Regions from separate parts of the Serinicoccus shuyuelongi genome, predicted to be linked through region 2. Evidence: predicted binding sites of a transcription regulator. Region 2 holds the regulator's gene; each other region holds the start of a gene.
The links. The regulator HrcA, encoded in region 2, represses chaperone genes, less so after heat shock. The targets are predictions, from matches to a motif close to TTNGCACTCGNNNNNNNCGAGTGCNAA.
Positions count from the first base shown of each region.

Region 1: the regulator HrcA is predicted to act here: its motif matches at 2,231-2,257, upstream of groES (co-chaperone GroES).
Region 3: the regulator HrcA is predicted to act here: its motif matches at 3,553-3,579, upstream of ACI3EY_RS00755 (Hsp20/alpha crystallin family protein).

Region 1 covers NZ_JBJFZU010000010.1:117,267-122,904, forward strand. Annotated here, with positions in the region: gene ACI3EY_RS12405 (THUMP-like domain-containing protein) at 1-912, opposite strand, end outside; gene ACI3EY_RS12410 (phospholipase D-like domain-containing protein) at 945-2,210, shown strand; gene groES (co-chaperone GroES) at 2,420-2,713, shown strand; gene groL (chaperonin GroEL) at 2,840-4,447, shown strand; gene ACI3EY_RS12425 (WhiB family transcriptional regulator) at 4,544-4,852, opposite strand; gene guaB (IMP dehydrogenase) at 4,947-5,638, shown strand, end outside.
Region 2 covers NZ_JBJFZU010000006.1:98,503-104,140, forward strand. Annotated here, with positions in the region: gene ACI3EY_RS09625 (MFS transporter) at 1-955, opposite strand, end outside; gene ACI3EY_RS09630 (16S rRNA (uracil(1498)-N(3))-methyltransferase) at 952-1,683, opposite strand; gene dnaJ (molecular chaperone DnaJ) at 1,688-2,806, opposite strand; gene hrcA (heat-inducible transcriptional repressor HrcA) at 2,899-3,918, opposite strand; gene fumC (class II fumarate hydratase) at 4,036-5,448, opposite strand; gene ACI3EY_RS09650 (DUF3097 family protein) at 5,473-5,638, shown strand, end outside.
Region 3 covers NZ_JBJFZU010000002.1:104,952-110,589, forward strand. Annotated here, with positions in the region: gene ACI3EY_RS00740 (FAD-dependent oxidoreductase) at 1-1,203, opposite strand, end outside; gene ACI3EY_RS00745 (helix-turn-helix domain-containing protein) at 1,279-1,836, shown strand; gene dnaB (replicative DNA helicase) at 1,857-3,218, opposite strand; gene ACI3EY_RS00755 (Hsp20/alpha crystallin family protein) at 3,615-4,058, shown strand; gene ACI3EY_RS00760 (MATE family efflux transporter) at 4,181-5,515, shown strand; gene mnhG (monovalent cation/H(+) antiporter subunit G) at 5,580-5,638, opposite strand, start outside.

The sequences.
Region 1 (5,638 bases), on a different contig from region 2:
CCCCGAGGCGAGCACCGCGCGGTCCGGTTCGGCGATCCAGGGCTGCAGGTCGACCTCGCTGTCCAGCCGGTCGGCCGGCGCACCGGCCGGCGCGGGCACCTCGTGCCAGACCACCCCGGCGGGGCCGGAACGGCCGATGACGGCCGCACGGCCCGGGGAGTCGACGGCGCCACCCCACCACAGCGTGCACTCGACCACGTCCCCGTCCAGCGAGACCCACTCGGCCAGGGTCCCCTCCGGCACCTGCCCCCGGGGAAAGGTGGGGGAGAGCTTGGCCACGGTCGCCCGGGCCTGCCCAGCCACCTGCTGGACCCGTGACCAGGAGGGGGAGAGGTCCTCCAGCCGGGTCAGCCGGCGGGTTCGACCGCTGGCGTCGGCGAGCCCGGGCGTACGGCGGGCGGGATCCAGGAAGGCACCCTGGTCGGGCGGGACGGTGACCTCGTCGGCATCGCCCTCGACCACCCGGACCCCGGGGTGGGCGGACAGGTTGGCCCGGGCGGCGGCGGCCACGGTCGGGTCGGACTCGACCGCCGTCACCGCCAGCCCGGCCTCCGCCAGGGCGAGCGCGTCCAGCCCGAGGCCGCAGCCGAGGTCGTGCACGTGCTCCACCCCGGAGCCGGCCAGCCTCGCGGCCCGACGGGCCGCCACCGGCGGCCGGGTGGCCTGCTCCGCCCCGTCGGCGGTCAGCAGCAGGTCGTCGACCAGGTCGCCGAGGCGGGGCCGGGCGCGGGCGCGCAGCCGCGACTGGGTGAGGGCCGCTGCCACCAGCTCCGGGTCGTGGCCCTCGCCGCGCAGCCGCTGGGCCAGGCGCAGCGCCTCACCCTCCCGGTAGGGGGGCAGGGCGGCGAGCAGCTCGGCCCCGACGCCGTCCTGCAGGCGCCGCAGCAGGTCGGCCGGGAGGTGGTCGCTCATCCCCCCATTCTGCGGGCCGGTAGGTTGTCGGCATGTCCCGACTCCTTCCCCGCAAGTACCGTCGGCTGCTGCGCCGGGGCCGACGCTGGGCGATGGCCGGTGCCGGGGCCGTGGTGGCCGGCCAGCTGACGCTGGCCGCGGGGATCACCGCGGCCGACGCGCTGCGCAAGCGGCGTGACCACGAGGAGCGGGACGCCCCGGTCCAGGACCCGACGACGATCGAGGTGAACGGGGCGGAGGTCACCACCTACACCTACGGCCGGTACCTCTACGACGACATGATCGCCGCGATCGACGGCGCACGTGACTACGTCTACCTCGCCTCCTACATCTGGAAGGGCGACGACGTCGGTCAGGACTTCAAGGAAGCCGTGCTGCGGGCCGCCGAGCGGGGCGTGCTGGTCTGCCTGGTCTTCGACGGCTTCGCGAACCTGGTCGTCCCCCGGGAGTTCCAGCGGTTCCCGGAGGGGGTGCACGTGCTGCACTTCCCGGTGCTGCGGACCACGCTGCCGATCATCGACTTCCGCGCCTCCGGCCGGGACCACCGCAAGATCCTCGTCGTGGACGGGCGGGAGGGCTTCGTCGGCGGCTACAACATCGGCTCGTTGTACGCCACCAGCTGGCGGGACACCCACGTGCGCGTCACCGGGCGTGCGGTCTGGGAGCTGCAGAACGCCTTCGTCGACTTCTGGAACCGGCACCGCGGCGCGCGCCGCCCCGTCCTGCCGGACACCGGCACCCCCGACTGGGAGACCACCGTCCGGGCCGCCCGGAACGAGCCCAGCCGGGCCAGCTACCCGGTCCGCGCGCTCTACCTGGAGGCGATCGACCGGGCGGTGCAGCGGATCTGGATCACCCAGGGCTACTTCATCCCGGACAAGGAGATCCTGCACGGGCTGCTGACCGCGGCCGCTCGCGGTGTCGACGTCCGGGTGGTCATGCCCGAGCGCTCCAACCACGTGGTCGCCGACGTGGTCGCGCGGTCCTACTACACCACCCTGCTCGAGGGCGGGGTACGCCTCTTCCTCTACCAGGACGTCATGGTGCACGCGAAGACGATGACCGTGGACGGCGAGTGGGCCACCATCGGCACCGCCAACATCGACCGGCTCTCGATGCTCGGCAACTACGAGATCAACCTCGAGATCGTGGACCGGGCGCAGGCGGCCCAGATGGAGCAGATCTTCCGCACCGACCTCGGCTACTGCCGCGAGCTCACCCTGGGGGAGTGGGAGGAGCGCGGGCTGCACCACCGTGTCGTGGAGCGCTTCCTGCAGCCGTTGCAGGTGCTGGTCTGAGGCCCCGGGTCCGCGACGCGCTGGCACTCGGCTTGACCGAGTGCCAGGTGCCTGCCTAGATTCGACCTAGCACTCTCGGCACGCAAGTGCCAGCCGCGAGCGCTGACCGACCCCCGCGACGGCGGTGGGCGCCAGCGGTGGAGTGACGACCACGCAGCACAGACCATCCCGACCGGTGCGCCGGTCGGCCCAGGAAAGGGAAGGTAACCGTGTCGGTTTCCATCAAGCCGCTCGAGGACCGGATCGTCGTCAAGGCCGTCGAGGCCGAGCAGACCACCGCCTCCGGCCTCGTCATCCCGGACACCGCGAAGGAGAAGCCCCAGGAGGGCGAGGTCCTCGCGGTCGGACCGGGCCGTATCGACGACAACGGCAACCGCGTCCCCATGGACGTCACCGTGGGCGACCGCGTCATCTACAGCAAGTACGGCGGCACCGAGGTGAAGTACTCGGGCGAGGAGTTCCTCGTCCTCTCGGCGCGCGACGTGCTCGCCATCGTCGGCTGACAGCCCCCCGGCTGTCCGTCGGACACCACGACTGACCGTGCCCGCCCCGGCCGCCGACCACCGGTGTCCGGGGCGTGCGCATGAGTGACGCACCATCACACATACCTCGAAAGGAGCTGTCCGCCTGTGGCGAAGCAGCTGGAGTTCAACGACAAGGCGCGCAAGTCGCTGGAGCGGGGCGTCGACGCCCTGGCCAACGCCGTCAAGGTGACGCTCGGCCCGAAGGGCCGCAACGTCGTCCTGGACAAGAAGTGGGGCGCCCCCACCATCACCAACGACGGCGTGACCATCGCCCGTGAGGTCGAGCTGGAGGACCCGTACGAGAACCTCGGGGCCCAGCTGGCCAAGGAGGTCGCGACCAAGACCAACGACGTCGCCGGCGACGGCACCACCACCGCCACCGTGCTGGCCCAGGCCATGGTCAAGGAGGGCCTGCGCAACGTGGCCGCCGGCGCCGCCCCCTCGGGTCTCAAGCGCGGCATCGACGCCGCCGTCACGGCCATCAACGACCGCCTGCTGGAGACCGCGCGCGAGCTCGAGGGCCGCGACGAGATCGCCCAGGTGGCCGGGCTGTCCGCCCAGGACCCGGAGATCGGCGAGCTCATCGCCGACGCCTTCGACAAGGTCGGCAAGGACGGCGTCATCACCGTCGAGGAGTCCTCGACCACTGCGATGGCGCTCGATTTCACCGAGGGTATGCAGTTCGACAAGGGCTACCTCTCGCCGTACTTCGTGACGGACACCGACCGGATGGAGGCCGTCCTGGAGGACGCCCTCGTGCTGCTGCACCAGGGCAAGATCTCCAAGGTCGCCGACCTGCTCCCGCTGCTGGAGAAGGTCGTCGGCGAGGGCAAGCCGCTGCTGATCATCGCCGAGGACGTCGAGGCCGAGGCCCTGTCGACCCTGGTGGTCAACAAGGTCCGCGGCACGTTCAACGCCGTCGCGATCAAGGCGCCGGGCTTCGGTGACCGCCGCAAGGCGATGCTGCAGGACATGGCCATCCTCACCGGTGGCCAGGTCGTCGCCGAGGAGGTCGGGCTGTCCCTGGACTCGGTCGGCCTCGAGGTGCTCGGCAGCGCCCGCCGGATCGTCTCCACCAAGGACACCACGACCATCGTCGAGGGCAACGGCGACGCGCAGGCCGTCCAGGACCGGGTGGCCCAGCTGCAGGCCGAGTCGGCCGCGTCCGACTCCGACTGGGACAAGGAGAAGCTCGCCGAGCGGATCGCCAAGCTCGCCGGCGGCGTCTGCGTCATCCAGGTCGGTGCCCACACCGAGGTGGAGCTCAAGGAGAAGAAGCACCGCATCGAGGACGCCGTCTCGGCGACCCGCGCGGCCATCGAGGAGGGCATCGTCGCCGGTGGCGGGTCCGCCCTGGTGCACGCCGCCTCGGCGGTCGACGACCTGGACCTGTCCGGTGACGAGGCCGTCGGTGCCGCGGTCGTCCGCCGCTCGGTGGCCGAGCCGCTGCGCTGGATCGCGGAGAACGCGGGTCTGCAGGGCTACGTCGCGACCACCAAGGTGGCCGAGATGGGCGTGGGCCACGGCCTGAACGCGGCGACCGGTGAGTACGGCGACCTGTTCGCCGCCGGCGTCATCGACCCGGTCAAGGTCACCCGTTCGGCGCTGCGCAACGCGGCCTCGATCGCCGCCATGGTGCTCACCACGGACACCCTGGTCGTGGACAAGCCCGAGGACGACGACGAGGGCCACAGCCACGGGCACAGCCACTGAGCTGAGCCCCTTGCACGACGCAGGCCCGGCAGGAACATCACGTTCCTGCCGGGCCTGCTTCGTGCCGGGCCGGGTGTCGGCCGCGGCTGCCGGGGATCAGCCCCCGGGGTGCCGGCGCGGCGGTGCCGCGTCCTCCTGCTCGTAGTGGGCTGCCCGCTCCTCCTCGGTCATCCCGCCCCAGACCCCGTAGGGCTCCCGGACCGTGAGGGCGTGCGTGCGGCACCGCTGCAGCACCGGGCAGCCGGCGCACACGGTCTTGGCCCGCTCGTCCCGGCGGCGCCGGGCGGGGCCGCGCTCACCCTCGGGATGGAAGAAGACCTCGGGGCTGGTGGTCCGGCAGGCCCCCTCGAACTGCCACTCCCACAGGTCCGCGACGGGACCCGGCTGGTGTGCACTGTCAGCCACGGGAAGGGGCTCCTCTCGGAGGGACACGGACGGACCGATCGTACTGTGCCCTCCTGCCCACGGACGAACAGCCGCCCACGCCTAGACTCGGACCATGACCTCCGGTGACACCCCCGGCCCGCACGACCCCTTCGCGACCCTCGGGCTGACCTACGACGACGTGCTCCTGCTGCCCGGGGAGACCGACCTCTCCCCGGACGAGATCGACACCACCAGCCGGCTGACGAGGGAGATCTCCCTGCGGCTGCCGCTGGTGTCGGCGGCGATGGACACCGTCACCGAGGCCCGGATGGCGATCGCGATGGCGCGCCAGGGGGGCATCGGGATCCTGCACCGCAACCTCTCGATCGAGGACCAGGCCTACCAGGTGGACCTGGTCAAGCGCACCCAGACCGGTCGGATCACGAACCCGGTGACGATCGGCCCGGACGCCACCCTGGAGGACCTTGACCACGTCTGCGGCGAGTACCGCGTCTCCGGGCTCCCGGTCGTCGACGAGGGTGGCCACCTGCTCGGCATCTGCACCAACCGCGACCTGCGCTTCACCCCGGTCGCCGAGTGGGACCGGACCCTGGTCCGCGACGTGATGACCCCGACGCCGCTGGTGACCGCCCCGGCGGACGTCAGCCGGGAGGAGGCGACCGCCGTGCTGCGGGCGCACAAGCGCGAGCGGCTGCCGCTGGTGGACGAGGAGGGCCGGCTGCAGGGGCTCATCACCGTCAAGGACTTCGTCAAGAGCGAGCAGTACCCGTTCGCCTCGAACGACGCTCAGGGACGGCTGCTCGT
Region 2 (5,638 bases):
AGGACCCCAGTGCCCAGGCGACCGAGGCGGCGGCCAGGGCACCGCCGGCCTGCGCCGGGGAGTAGCCGTGCTCGTCCCTCAGCATCAACGGCAGGTAGGCCTCGGCCGCCACGAACGACCCGCCGAGGGCCCCGCGCACGCCGATCACCGACGGCAGCCCACGACCCAGCGTCAGGGTGCCGCGCGGCAGCAGCTGCCGGGCGGCGACCAGCAGCACCAGCAGGGAGACCGCCCCGATGGCGTACTCGCGCCCCTCGACCCGCTCGCCGGCCAGGTTGAGCACGCCGACGCTGAGCGCCGCGGCGACCGCCCACAGGATCGTCGTGCGGCGCAGGTGCGCGCCGACGCCCCCGCGGCGGGTCGCCCGCAGCGCCGGGCCCAGCACCCACAGCGACAGCGCCGCCAGCGGGACCACCCCGAGGAAGACCCAGCGCCAGGACAGGTGCTCGACCATCGCCCCGGTGAGCAGCGGCCCGGCGAGCCCCGGCACCACCCAGGCCGCGGCCAGCAGCGAGAAGACCGCGGGACGCAGCCGGTCGGGCACCCGCTGGGCGATGACCACGTAGAGGGCGACCGTGGAGGCGCCGCTGCCCAGGCCCTGCAGGGCGCGGCCCAGGACGAAGACCTCCATGCTGACGGCGGTGCCCGCCAGCAGCAGGCCGCCGGCGAAGAGCGCGGTCCCGGTGACCACGCTGGGGCGCGGTCCCTGACGGTCGGCCCACCAGCCGCCGACGACCATCCCCACCACGCTCGCGGCGACGGTCGCGCCGAAGGCCATGTTGTAGAGGTGGTAGCCGTCCAGGGCCGCGGCGACGGTCGGCATCGCTGCGCCGACGGCGATGTACTCCAGCGCGAAGAGGGCGATCAGCGCGGTGGCACCGACCGAGGCGCTACGGATGCCCGGTGCGAAGATGTCGCGGCTGCGCGGGCGGGCCTCGGGCTGCTGCCCGGTCACCGCCACCTCGTGGTGGAGTTCAGCACGGCCAGCGCGGCCGGACCGGCGGTCGAGGTGCGCAGCACGGTGCTCCCGAGCCGCACCGGGTATGCCCCCGCCCCGGTCAGGGCGTCCAGCTCGTCCGGCGAGACGCCCCCCTCCGGGCCGACCACCAGCAGCACCTCCCCCGCCTCGGGCAGCGGCACGTCCGACAGCGGGCGGGTCGCCTCCTCGTGCAGCACCAGGGCCAGGTCCGCGGTCTGCACCCGCTCCAGCAGGGCGGACAGCTCCACCGTCTCCCCCAGCACCGGGACCCGCAGCCGGCGGGACTGCTTGGTCGCGGCCCGCAGGACCTGCTCCCACCGGCGGGCCGCCTTGACGCCCCGGTCCCCACGCCAGCGGACCACGCTGCGGCCGGCCTGCCAGGGCACCACCTCGTCCACGTCGAGCTCGGTCGCCGCCTCGATGGCCTGGTGGTCCCGGTCCCCCTTCGCCAGGGCCTGCACCAGCACCAGCCTGAGGGCCGGCGCCGGGGAGTCGAGGCGGTCGAGCACCACCAGGTCGGCCTCTCCCGGGCGCACCGCCTCGACCCGGCAGAGCGCGCCGCTGCCCTGGCCGTCGGCGACGAGCACCTGCTCACCGGCGCGGATCCGCTGCACGGTGACGGCGTGCCGCCCCTCGTCCCCCCCGAGCAGCAACTCGTCCGCCCGGAGCGACCCGGGATCGACCAGGAACAGCGGTGCACTCATCTGGTCAGCGACCCCGCAGGGCGTCCCAGAGGCTGTGCTTGCGGGAGTGGGCGCTGCCCATCCGCCCGGTCGGCACCGACTCACCTCGGCTCTCGGCGAGCTGGGCGAGCAGGTCGCGCTGGGTGTCGGTGAGCCTGGTCGGCACCTTCACGTCGAGGTGGACGACGAGGTCCCCACGCCCCTGGCCGCGCAGGTGGGTGACGCCCTTCTCGTCGAGCCGGATCGTCTGGCCGGGCTGGGTGCCGGCCCGCAGGTCGACCTCGACCGGCCCGTCCAGGGTCTCGACGGGGAGGGTGACCCCCAGGGCGGCCGCGGTCATCGGCACCTCCAGGGTGCAGTGCAGGTCGTCGCCCTGGCGCTGGAAGGTGTCGTGCGCCTCGACGGCGATCTCGACGTAGAGGTCCCCGGCGTCGCCGCCGAACGGTCCGACCTCGCCCTCGCCGGCGAGCGCGATCCGGGTGCCGGAGTCGACGCCGCCGGGCACCTTGAGGGTGAGGTCGCGACGGGTCCGCACGCGCCCCTCCCCGGAGCAGTCGAAGCAGGGGTGCTCGATGACGTCGCCGTAGCCGCGGCAGGCCTGGCAGGGACGGGAGGTCATCACCTGACCGAGGAAGGAGCGCTGCACCTGCTGCACCTCGCCGCGTCCGCTGCACACGTCGCACGTGCGGGTGCCGCTGCCCGGCTGGGCGCCGGCCCCGGTGCAGGTGCTGCAGACCACCGCGGTGTCGATCTGCAGGGTCTGCTCGCCGCCGAAGACGGCGGTCGCCAGGTCGATGTCGAGGCGGACCAGCGCGTCGTGGCCACGCTGGACCCGGCCGCGGGGGCCGCGGGTGCCCGCGGAGGTGCCGCCGAAGAAGGCGTCCATGATGTCGCTGAAGGTGAAGCCCTGGCCGTAGCCGCCGGTGGCCCCGCCGTAGGGGTCCTGGCCGCGGTCGTAGGAGGCGCGCTTGGCCTGGTCGCCGAGCACGTCGTAGGCCTGGCTGACCCGCTTGAACTCGGCCTCCGCCTCGGCCCCGGGGTTCACGTCCGGGTGCAGCTGGCGGGCCTTCTTGCGGTAGGCCTTCTTGATCTCCTCGGCAGAGGCCTCGCGGGAGACTCCGAGGTCGGTGTAGTAGTCATTCACGGGGTGGCATGTCCTTGGGGTTGCGTAACGGTCAACAGGTCAGGTCCGCACTCGTCAACGGTGCGTGCTTCTCGGGTATGCCGTGAGGTTGCTCACCCGTCGAGCATGTCGGCGACGTAGTGGGCGACGGCACGGACGGTGGCCATCGTCTGCGGGTAGTCCATCCGGGTCGGGCCGACGACACCGAGGCCGCCCGCCGTCCCGTAGGTGGTGGCGATGACGGAGGTGGTGCGCAACGGCTCGTAGGGGTTCTCCGCACCGATCGCGACGGCCACCGCCTCGGTCCGGTCGACGGTTGCCATGCTGCCCATCAACCGGAGCAGCACCACGTGCTCCTCGAGCGCCTCCAGCACCTGGGACAGCGAGGTCGGGAAGTCGCTGCCCACCCGGGCCAGGTTGGCGGTGCCGGCCAGAGCGACCCGCTCCTCGGCACGCTCCTGCGCCGCCAGGGTCAGCGCGTCCACGACGGTGCGGGCCAGCTCGGCGTCCGCCGGGGCGACCCGCTCGTCGGCGTCGGCCAGGCGGGCGCCCACCTCGTTCAACCGCTGCCCGACGGACAGCTCGTTGACGACGCCGCGCAGCTGGGCCACCACGTCCGGGTCCCCGGTCAGGTCGCGTCCGACGTCGACCACCCGCTGCTCGACCCGCCCGGTGTCGACGATGAGGACGATCATCAGCCGGGTGCCCCCGACCGGGACCAGCTCGACGTGCCGCACCGCCGACCGGGACAGCCGGGGGTACTGCATGACGGCCACCTGCTGGGTCAGGCTGGAGAGCAGCCGGGTGGTGCGGGAGACCACGTCGTCCAGGTCGACCGCGCCGTCCAGGAAGCGGGCGATCGCGGCCCGCTCGGCCCGGGTCATCGGCTTGATCTGCTGCAGCCGGTCCACGAACATCCGGTAGCCGGCGTCGGTGGGCACCCGGCCCGCGCTGGTGTGCGGCGCGGTGATCAGGCCTTCCTCCTCGAGCACGGCCATGTCGTTGCGGACGGTGGCCGCGGAGACCCCCAGCTGGTGGCGCTCCAGCAGGGACCGGGACCCGACCGGCTCGGAGGTGCGCACGTAGTCCTGCACGATGGCGCGGAGCACCTCGAGCCTGCGGTCGTCGCTCATCGTTCTCCCTCCTGGCCGGTCGGCGTGGCGCTGCTGGCACTCGTCATTCCCGAGTGCCAGTCTACCCGTTCGGGGGTCCGGCACCCGGAGCCCCGCGTCCGACCGGGCGAGCGGCGGTCAGTCGACCGCCCGCGGGTGGGTCATGTCGGCCGGCACCACCCAGGCGTCGAACTGCTCGCCGGTCAGCAGACCGCTGTCCAGCGCCGCCTCGCGCAGCGTCAGTCCCTGCCGGTGCGCGGTCTTGGCGATCGCAGCCGCGGCGTCGTAGCCGATGTGGGGGTTCAGCGCGGTCACCAGCATGAGGTTGCGGGCGAGGTTCTCCTCGATCTTGGCGGTGTGCGGCTCGATCCCGGACGCGCAGTGCTCGTCGAAGCTGCGGCAGCCGTCGGCGATCAGCCGGATCGACTCCAGCACGGCGTGCGCCATCACCGGCTTGAAGACGTTGAGCTGGAAGTTGCCCTGGGTGCCGGCGAAGGCCACGCAGGCGTCGTTGCCGAAGACCCGGGTGACGACCATGGTGAGCGCCTCGGACTGGGTCGGGTTCACCTTGCCGGGCATGATGCTCGAGCCCGGCTCGTTCTCCGGGATGGTGATCTCGCCGATCCCGGTCCGCGGCCCGCTGGCAAGCCAGCGCACATCGTTGGCGATCTTCATCAGGGCGCCGGACAGGGTGCGCAGCGCGGCGCTGACCGCGACCAGCTCGTCGTGCGCCGACAGCGAGGCGAAGTGGTCGGGGGCCACGGCGAAGTCCTGACCGGTCTCCTGCGCGATGTAGGCCGCGCACGCAGTACCGAAGTCGGGGTGCGCGTTCAGGCCGGTGCCGACCGCGGTGCCACCGATCGCCAGCCGCAGCACCCCGGTGTGCGCGTGCCGCACCTGCTCCAGGCCGAAGTCGAGCTGGGCCACCCAACCGCCGATCTCCTGGCCGAGGGTGAGCGGGGTGGCGTCCTGCAGGTGGGTGCGTCCGGTCTTGACCACGTCGGAGAACTCCTCCGCCTTGGCAGCCAGCGTGTCCCGCAGCTGCTCGACCGGGGCGTACAAGCGCTCGCTCAGCTCCAGGGCCACGGCCACGTGCATGGCGGTCGGGAAGGTGTCGTTGCTGCTCTGGCCACGGTTGACGTGGTCGTTCGGGTGGACGGTGCGTTCGGCGGAGAGCTCGCCGGTGAGGATCTCGTCGGCGCGGTGCGCGATCACCTCGTTGCTGTTCATGTTGCTCTGGGTGCCGCTGCCGGTCTGGAAGACGACCAGCGGGAAGTGCTCGTCCAGCTCGCCGCGCACGACCTCGTCCGCCGCCTGGACCAGGGCTGCCCGCGCCCGCTCGTCGAGGGCGTCCAGCTCTCCCAGGTCGGCGTTGGCCCGGGCCGCGGACTTCTTCAGCACCCCGAGGGCGCGGATCATCGGCCGACCCCACACGAAGGCGTCACGGCCGATGTCGAAGTTGCCGAGGCTGCGCTGCGTCTGCGCTCCCCAGTAGCGGTCGGCGGCCACCTCGACGGGGCCCATGCTGTCCTTCTCGGTGCGGGTGCTCATGTGCAGACGGTACCGTCGGGCGGTGTGAGTGATCGCTACGGCACCGACGTCCTGGCCACCGACTGGCGCGCACCCCGGCGGGGTCGCGCCAGAGAGCTGGTCGCCGAGGCCGGGCTGGTGGTGGAGGACGTGCAGACCGGCTGGTGCGGCGCCGTGGTCGCGGTCGAGAAGGCCGGGGGTATGCAGGTGG
Region 3 (5,638 bases), on a different contig from region 2:
GTGCTGCAGCGCGGTCCCGGAGATGTCGGAAGCCGTGACCTCCCAGCCCCGCCCGGCCAGCCAGAGCGCGTCTCCGCCCTCCCCGGCACCGATGTCGAGCACCCGGCCCGGCGGCATACCCTCCACCTCGGCCACCAGGGTGCCGTTCGGGTTGCCGCTCCACATCCGCTCGCCCGCGCCGTACCGGGCGTCCCAGTCCGCCTCCTCGCCCGAGGGCCGAGCCCGCGAGCGCAGGTCCTCCTCGGCGAGACTGAAGGCGATCATCGCGCCGACGCGACCTCCGTGAGCGGCCGACGGCAGGACCTGGAGCGAGGGGTCGGTGACGTTGCCCGCGGCATACACGCCGGGGACCGCGGTCTGCCCGGTCATCGGGTCGACCTCCAGCACCTCTCCCATCCCGGTGGGGTGCGCGCTGCCGACGACGCCGAGCGGGGCCAGCACCTCGATCCGGGCGTGGAAGCGGGTGCCGACCAGCACGGCGTCGGCCTCCAGGACCCGCCCGTCCACGAGCTCGACCCCGGTGACCGCACCGTCCCGACCGGTGACCACCCGGCGCACGTCGGTGCGCACGACCGGCACGCCCGCGTCCTCGAAGACGCCGAGGGTCACATCGTCGACACCCGCCACGTCGTGGAGCACGACCGTCAGGCCGTCGGTGAGGTGGCGCAGGAGGGCGGTGGGGTGCAGCCCCATCGGGTGGGTGATGATCTGCACGAGCCGCTGGTCACGCACCTCGTAGCCGTGGCAGAAGGGGCAGTGGATGACGTCCCGACCCCAGCGCTGCGCCAGGCCCTCGATGTCGGGCAGCTCGTCGCGGATGCCGGTGGCCGCGAGCACGCGCCGGGCGAGGAGGGTATGCCCTCCGCTGAGCTCGACGCGGAAGCGTCCGTCCTCGGCGGGCCGGACCGCCAGCACCCGGCCGGTGAGCACCTCGCCGCCGTAGCCGCGAACCTCCTCGCGGCCGATGGTGAGCAGCTCGGACGGCGGGACCGCCTCGCGCCCGAGGTAGCCGTGCATGTGCTCCGCCGGCGCGTTGCGCGGGGTGCCGTCGTCGACCACGACCACGGTGCGCCGCTGCCGCGCGAGCTGCAGGGCGGCGGTCAGGCCGGCGGCCGATCCACCGATGACCGCGACGTCGCAGTGACGCTCGACGGGAGGGCGGTCGGCGTGGTCGTGCTGCTGGGGGTGTGCGTGCGTCATCATGACTCCACGGTAGACGCATCATGCTGTATGCGGGAACCGTTTTGCACTATTCGCAATACCTGCCACCATGGTCCTATGTCTTCCACCATCGACGTCGAGACGCTGGCTCGCACCCGGCTACGCAGCCTGCGCAGCACCCTGGGGTACTCGCTGGAGGAGCTGGCCGAGCGCACCCACCTCAGCCCCTCGACCATCAGCCGGATCGAGACCGGCAAACGCACGCTGGGGCTGGACGTGCTCGTGCCGTTGGCTCAGGCGCTCGGCGTCAGCCTGGACGCGCTCTTCGAGACCCCGGGCGACGAGGACGTCGTCATCCGCCCGTCCCCGCACAGCTCCGGCGGGCACACGACGTGGCCCCTCAGCCGGCCCGACGGACGCACGGTGGCCATCAAGATGCGCCTTGAGCCGACAGCGGCTGCGCCGACCCAGCGGGTGCACCCCGGGCACGACTGGTTCGTGGTCATCGAGGGACGGGTCCACCTGCACCTCGGGGAGCGGCAGGTCGAGGTGGGCACCGGCGAGGCGGCCGAGTTCTCCACGATGACACCGCACGCGATCAGTGCGATCGGCGGGCCAGCCGAGGTCGTCATGATCTTCGACCGCGAAGGGCAGCGGGCGCACGTGCACCAGTGAGACCCGCTCGCGACGGACTCCTAGAAGTTGCTCGCCATGTTGGTGAACCGGCTGTAGTGACCCTGGAACGCCACGACCACGGTGTCGGTCGGTCCGTTCCTGTGCTTGGCCACGATGACGTCGGCCTCACCCTCGCGAGGTGACTCGCGCTCGTACATCGACTCACGGTGCAGCAGGATCACGACGTCCGCATCCTGCTCGATCGACCCACTCTCGCGAAGGTCGCTCATCTGCGGCTTCTTGTCCGTCCGCTGCTCGGGCCCACGGTTCAGCTGAGAGAGCGCGATGACCGGCACCTCGATCTCCTTGGCCAGCAGCTTGAGCGCCCGGGAGAACTCGGCGACCTCCTGCTGACGGGACTCGACCCGCTTGCCCGAGCTCATCAGCTGCAGGTAGTCGACGATGACCATCTTGAGGTTGTTGCGCTGCTTGAGCCGACGGCACTTGGCCCGGATCTCCATCAGCGACATGTTGGGGCTGTCGTCGATGAAGAGCGGGGCATCGGTGATCCGACCCTGGGTCTCCGCCAACCGGGTCCAGTCGCGGTCGCGCATGTTGCCCTTGCGCATGTTCTGGAGGGGAATCTCCGACTCCGCCGACAGCAGACGCATGGTGATCTCCGTGCGGCTCATCTCCAAGGAGAAGACGACGGTGGGCATCGCGTGCTTGATCGCCGCCGCGCGGGCCATGTCGAGGGCGATCGTCGACTTCCCGACAGCCGGCCTCGCGGCGATGATGATCATCTGTCCGGGGTGCAGGCCGTTCGTCAGCTCGTCCAGCTCGGTGAAGCCGGTGGGCACCCCGGTCATCTCCCCCGAGGACCCGGCGGCGTGCTCGATCTCGTCCATCGTCGGCTCGATGAGCTGACCCAGCGCGTGGTAGTCCTCACCGCCCCGCTTGTCGGCGACGGCGTACACCTCGGCCTGGGCGGCGTTGACGATGTCCTCGACGTCGCCCCCGGCATACCCGATCTGCACGATGCGGGTGCCGGCGTCCACCAGCCGGCGCAGCACGGCGCGCTCGGCCACGATCTCGGCGTAGTAGGCCGCGTTGGCGGCCGTCGGCACCTCCGCGATCAGCTGGTGCAGGTATGCCGTCCCCCCGATGCGCTGCAGGTCACCCCGCTTCGTGAGCTCGTCACCGACGGTGATCGCATCGACCGGCTCCCCCCGGGAGTACAGGTCGACGCAGGCCTCGAAGATCGTCTCGTGCGCCGGGCGGTAGAAGTCCGGGGCCTTGACCATCTCGGAGCACTCGGCGATGGCGTCCTTGGACAGCATCATCGACCCGAGGGCGCTGCGCTCGGCAGCGACGTCCTGCGGGGGCAGACGGTCCTCGGGACCACCCCCGTGACCCTGGTCCGGCGGTCCGTAGACCTCCATCTCGCTCAGCGCCATACCGCCTCCTCGACGACTCGACCTCTACGCGTGCACAGTCCAGCACCGACCGCCCACACACCTGCCCGCGCACCCGCCGACAGCCCACCGTAGGCCCGACCCGGTCCCGGCGCAGCATCCCCCTGTGGACGACATGGGGATCACCTGTGGACGTGGTGGGGACGACGCGCCACGAGCACGGCGCCACCTGTGCACAGTCCTGTGGACAGACGAGGAACTTGCGTCACACACCCCTTGTGACCTGCGATGACGCTTCCCACAGCCTGTGGACGAGAACTCGTACGAACACGCCCGGGAAGATTGACAGACGCGCCGAGGTTTAGCACTCTAGGGGCGAGAGTGCTAACACTCCCACCCACCCACGACAAGGAGGAACCCACGATGAACCGCTTCGACCCGCTCCGTGAGATGGACCGGATCATGACCGAGCTGCGCAGCGCCCCCACCGGCGCCACGGCGATGCCGATGGACCTCTACCGTGCCGGTGACCGCTTCGTCGCCCAGGTGGACCTGCCCGGTGTCGACCCGGCCTCCATCGACATCGACGTCGAGGACCGGACGCTGACCCTGCGCGCCGAGCGTCGGGAGCAGACCGACGTCGAGCAGTGGCTCTCGCACGAGCGCCCGGCCGGCACCTTCGCCCGCCAGCTCACCCTCGGCTACGGCGTCGCCCTCGACCGGATCGAGGCCGACTACAGCGACGGGGTGCTGACCCTCACCTTCCCGGTCGCCGAGGAGGCCAGGCCGCGCAAGATCTCTGTCTCGCACGGTGGCCAGCACAGCCTCGACGGGCAGACCGTCGAGAGCGAGCACGCCACCGCCTGAGCCCGGTCCACCGCCCGCGGGGTGGGCCCGTCACCCGACGGGCCCACCCCGTGCGTGTATGTGACCGGCGGCGCCGCCCCGCACCCGGCAGGGACGTCGGAGCCTGGTGAGAGAGTGTCCCGGTGAGCCAGCAGCCACCCGCCTCGGGACGGGGCCGCGAGGTCCTGCGCCTGGCCGTCCCGGCCTTCCTTGCGCTCGTCGCCGAGCCGCTCTTCCTGCTCGCCGACTCCGCGATCGTCGGGCACCTCGGCACCTCGGCCCTCGCCGGCCTCGGCGTGGCCAGCGCGGTCCTGCTCACCGCCGTCAACATCTTCATCTTCCTCGCCTACGGCACCACCGCGGTCGTCGCCCGCCGGCTCGGTGCGGGTGACCAACGGGGGGCGATCAGCGCCGGCGTCGACGGGATCTGGCTGGCTCTGCTCCTCGGCACGGCCGGCGCGCTCGTCACCGCGCTGCTGGCCCGCCCCCTGGTGGAGCTCTTCGGGGCCGGGCCCGAGGTGGTCACCGAGGCGGTGACCTACCTGCGCTGGTCGGCCCTGGGCATACCTCCGATGCTGGTGGTGCTCGCCACCACCGGGGTGCTGCGCGGGCTGCAGGACACCCGTACCCCGCTCATCGCCTCGGTCGCCGGCTTCTCCGCCAACGCCGTGCTCTCGCTGTTCCTGGTCCACGGGGTCGGCTGGGGAATCGCGGGCGCCGCCATCGGCACCGTCATCGCGCAGACCGGTATGGCGCTGGCGCTGGTGATCGTCGTCGTCCGGGGAGCGCGTCGGCTGGGGTCGTCGCTGACCTTCCACGGCGCCGGGGTGCTCCGGGCGGCGCGCGGCGGCATACCGCTGCTGGTGCGGACCGTCGCCCTGCGCACCGCCCTGCTGATCACCACCTGGACCGCCGCCGGCCTCGGTGACGAGCAGCTGGCGGCGCACCAGGTCGCGATGACCGTCTGGTCGACCCTGGCGTTCGCGCTGGACGCCCTGGCGATCGCCGCCCAGGCGCTGACCGGCCGGACCCTGGGCGCCGGCGACGTGGTCGGCACCCGGGAGACCACGACGCTGATGGTGCGCTGGTCGATCTGGTTCGGCGGCGGGCTCACGCTGCTCATCGTCGCCCTGCACCAGGTCGTCCCCCTCGGCTTCAGCCAGGACCCCGAGGTGCGGGCCGCGCTGGCCGCCGCGCTGCTGGTGGTCGCCGTGGGCCAGCCGATCGCCGGCATCGCGTTCATCCTCGACGGGGTGCTGATCGGCGCCGGCGACACCCGGTGGCTGGCCTGGGCGCAGATCGCCGCCACACTGGCCTACCTGCCGATGGTGCTCGCGGTGTATGCCAGTGGCGTCGTCGGCACCGCCGGTCTCGTCTGGCTGTGGGTCGCCTTCACCGGCTTCATGGCCGTGCGGGCGGCCCTGATGTGGCGTCGAGCCCAGGGCGAGCGGTGGATGGTGGTCGGCGCCGTGCGGTGACCACGGGAGCTCGGCCGCTGACATGCGTGCCGTGGCCCGAGAACGAGCTGCCGGCAGCGAGAGGTCAGCGGGGAACCTCGTCGCCCTCGTCGGCCTCCTCGCCCCGCCGCCCCAGGTGGATGT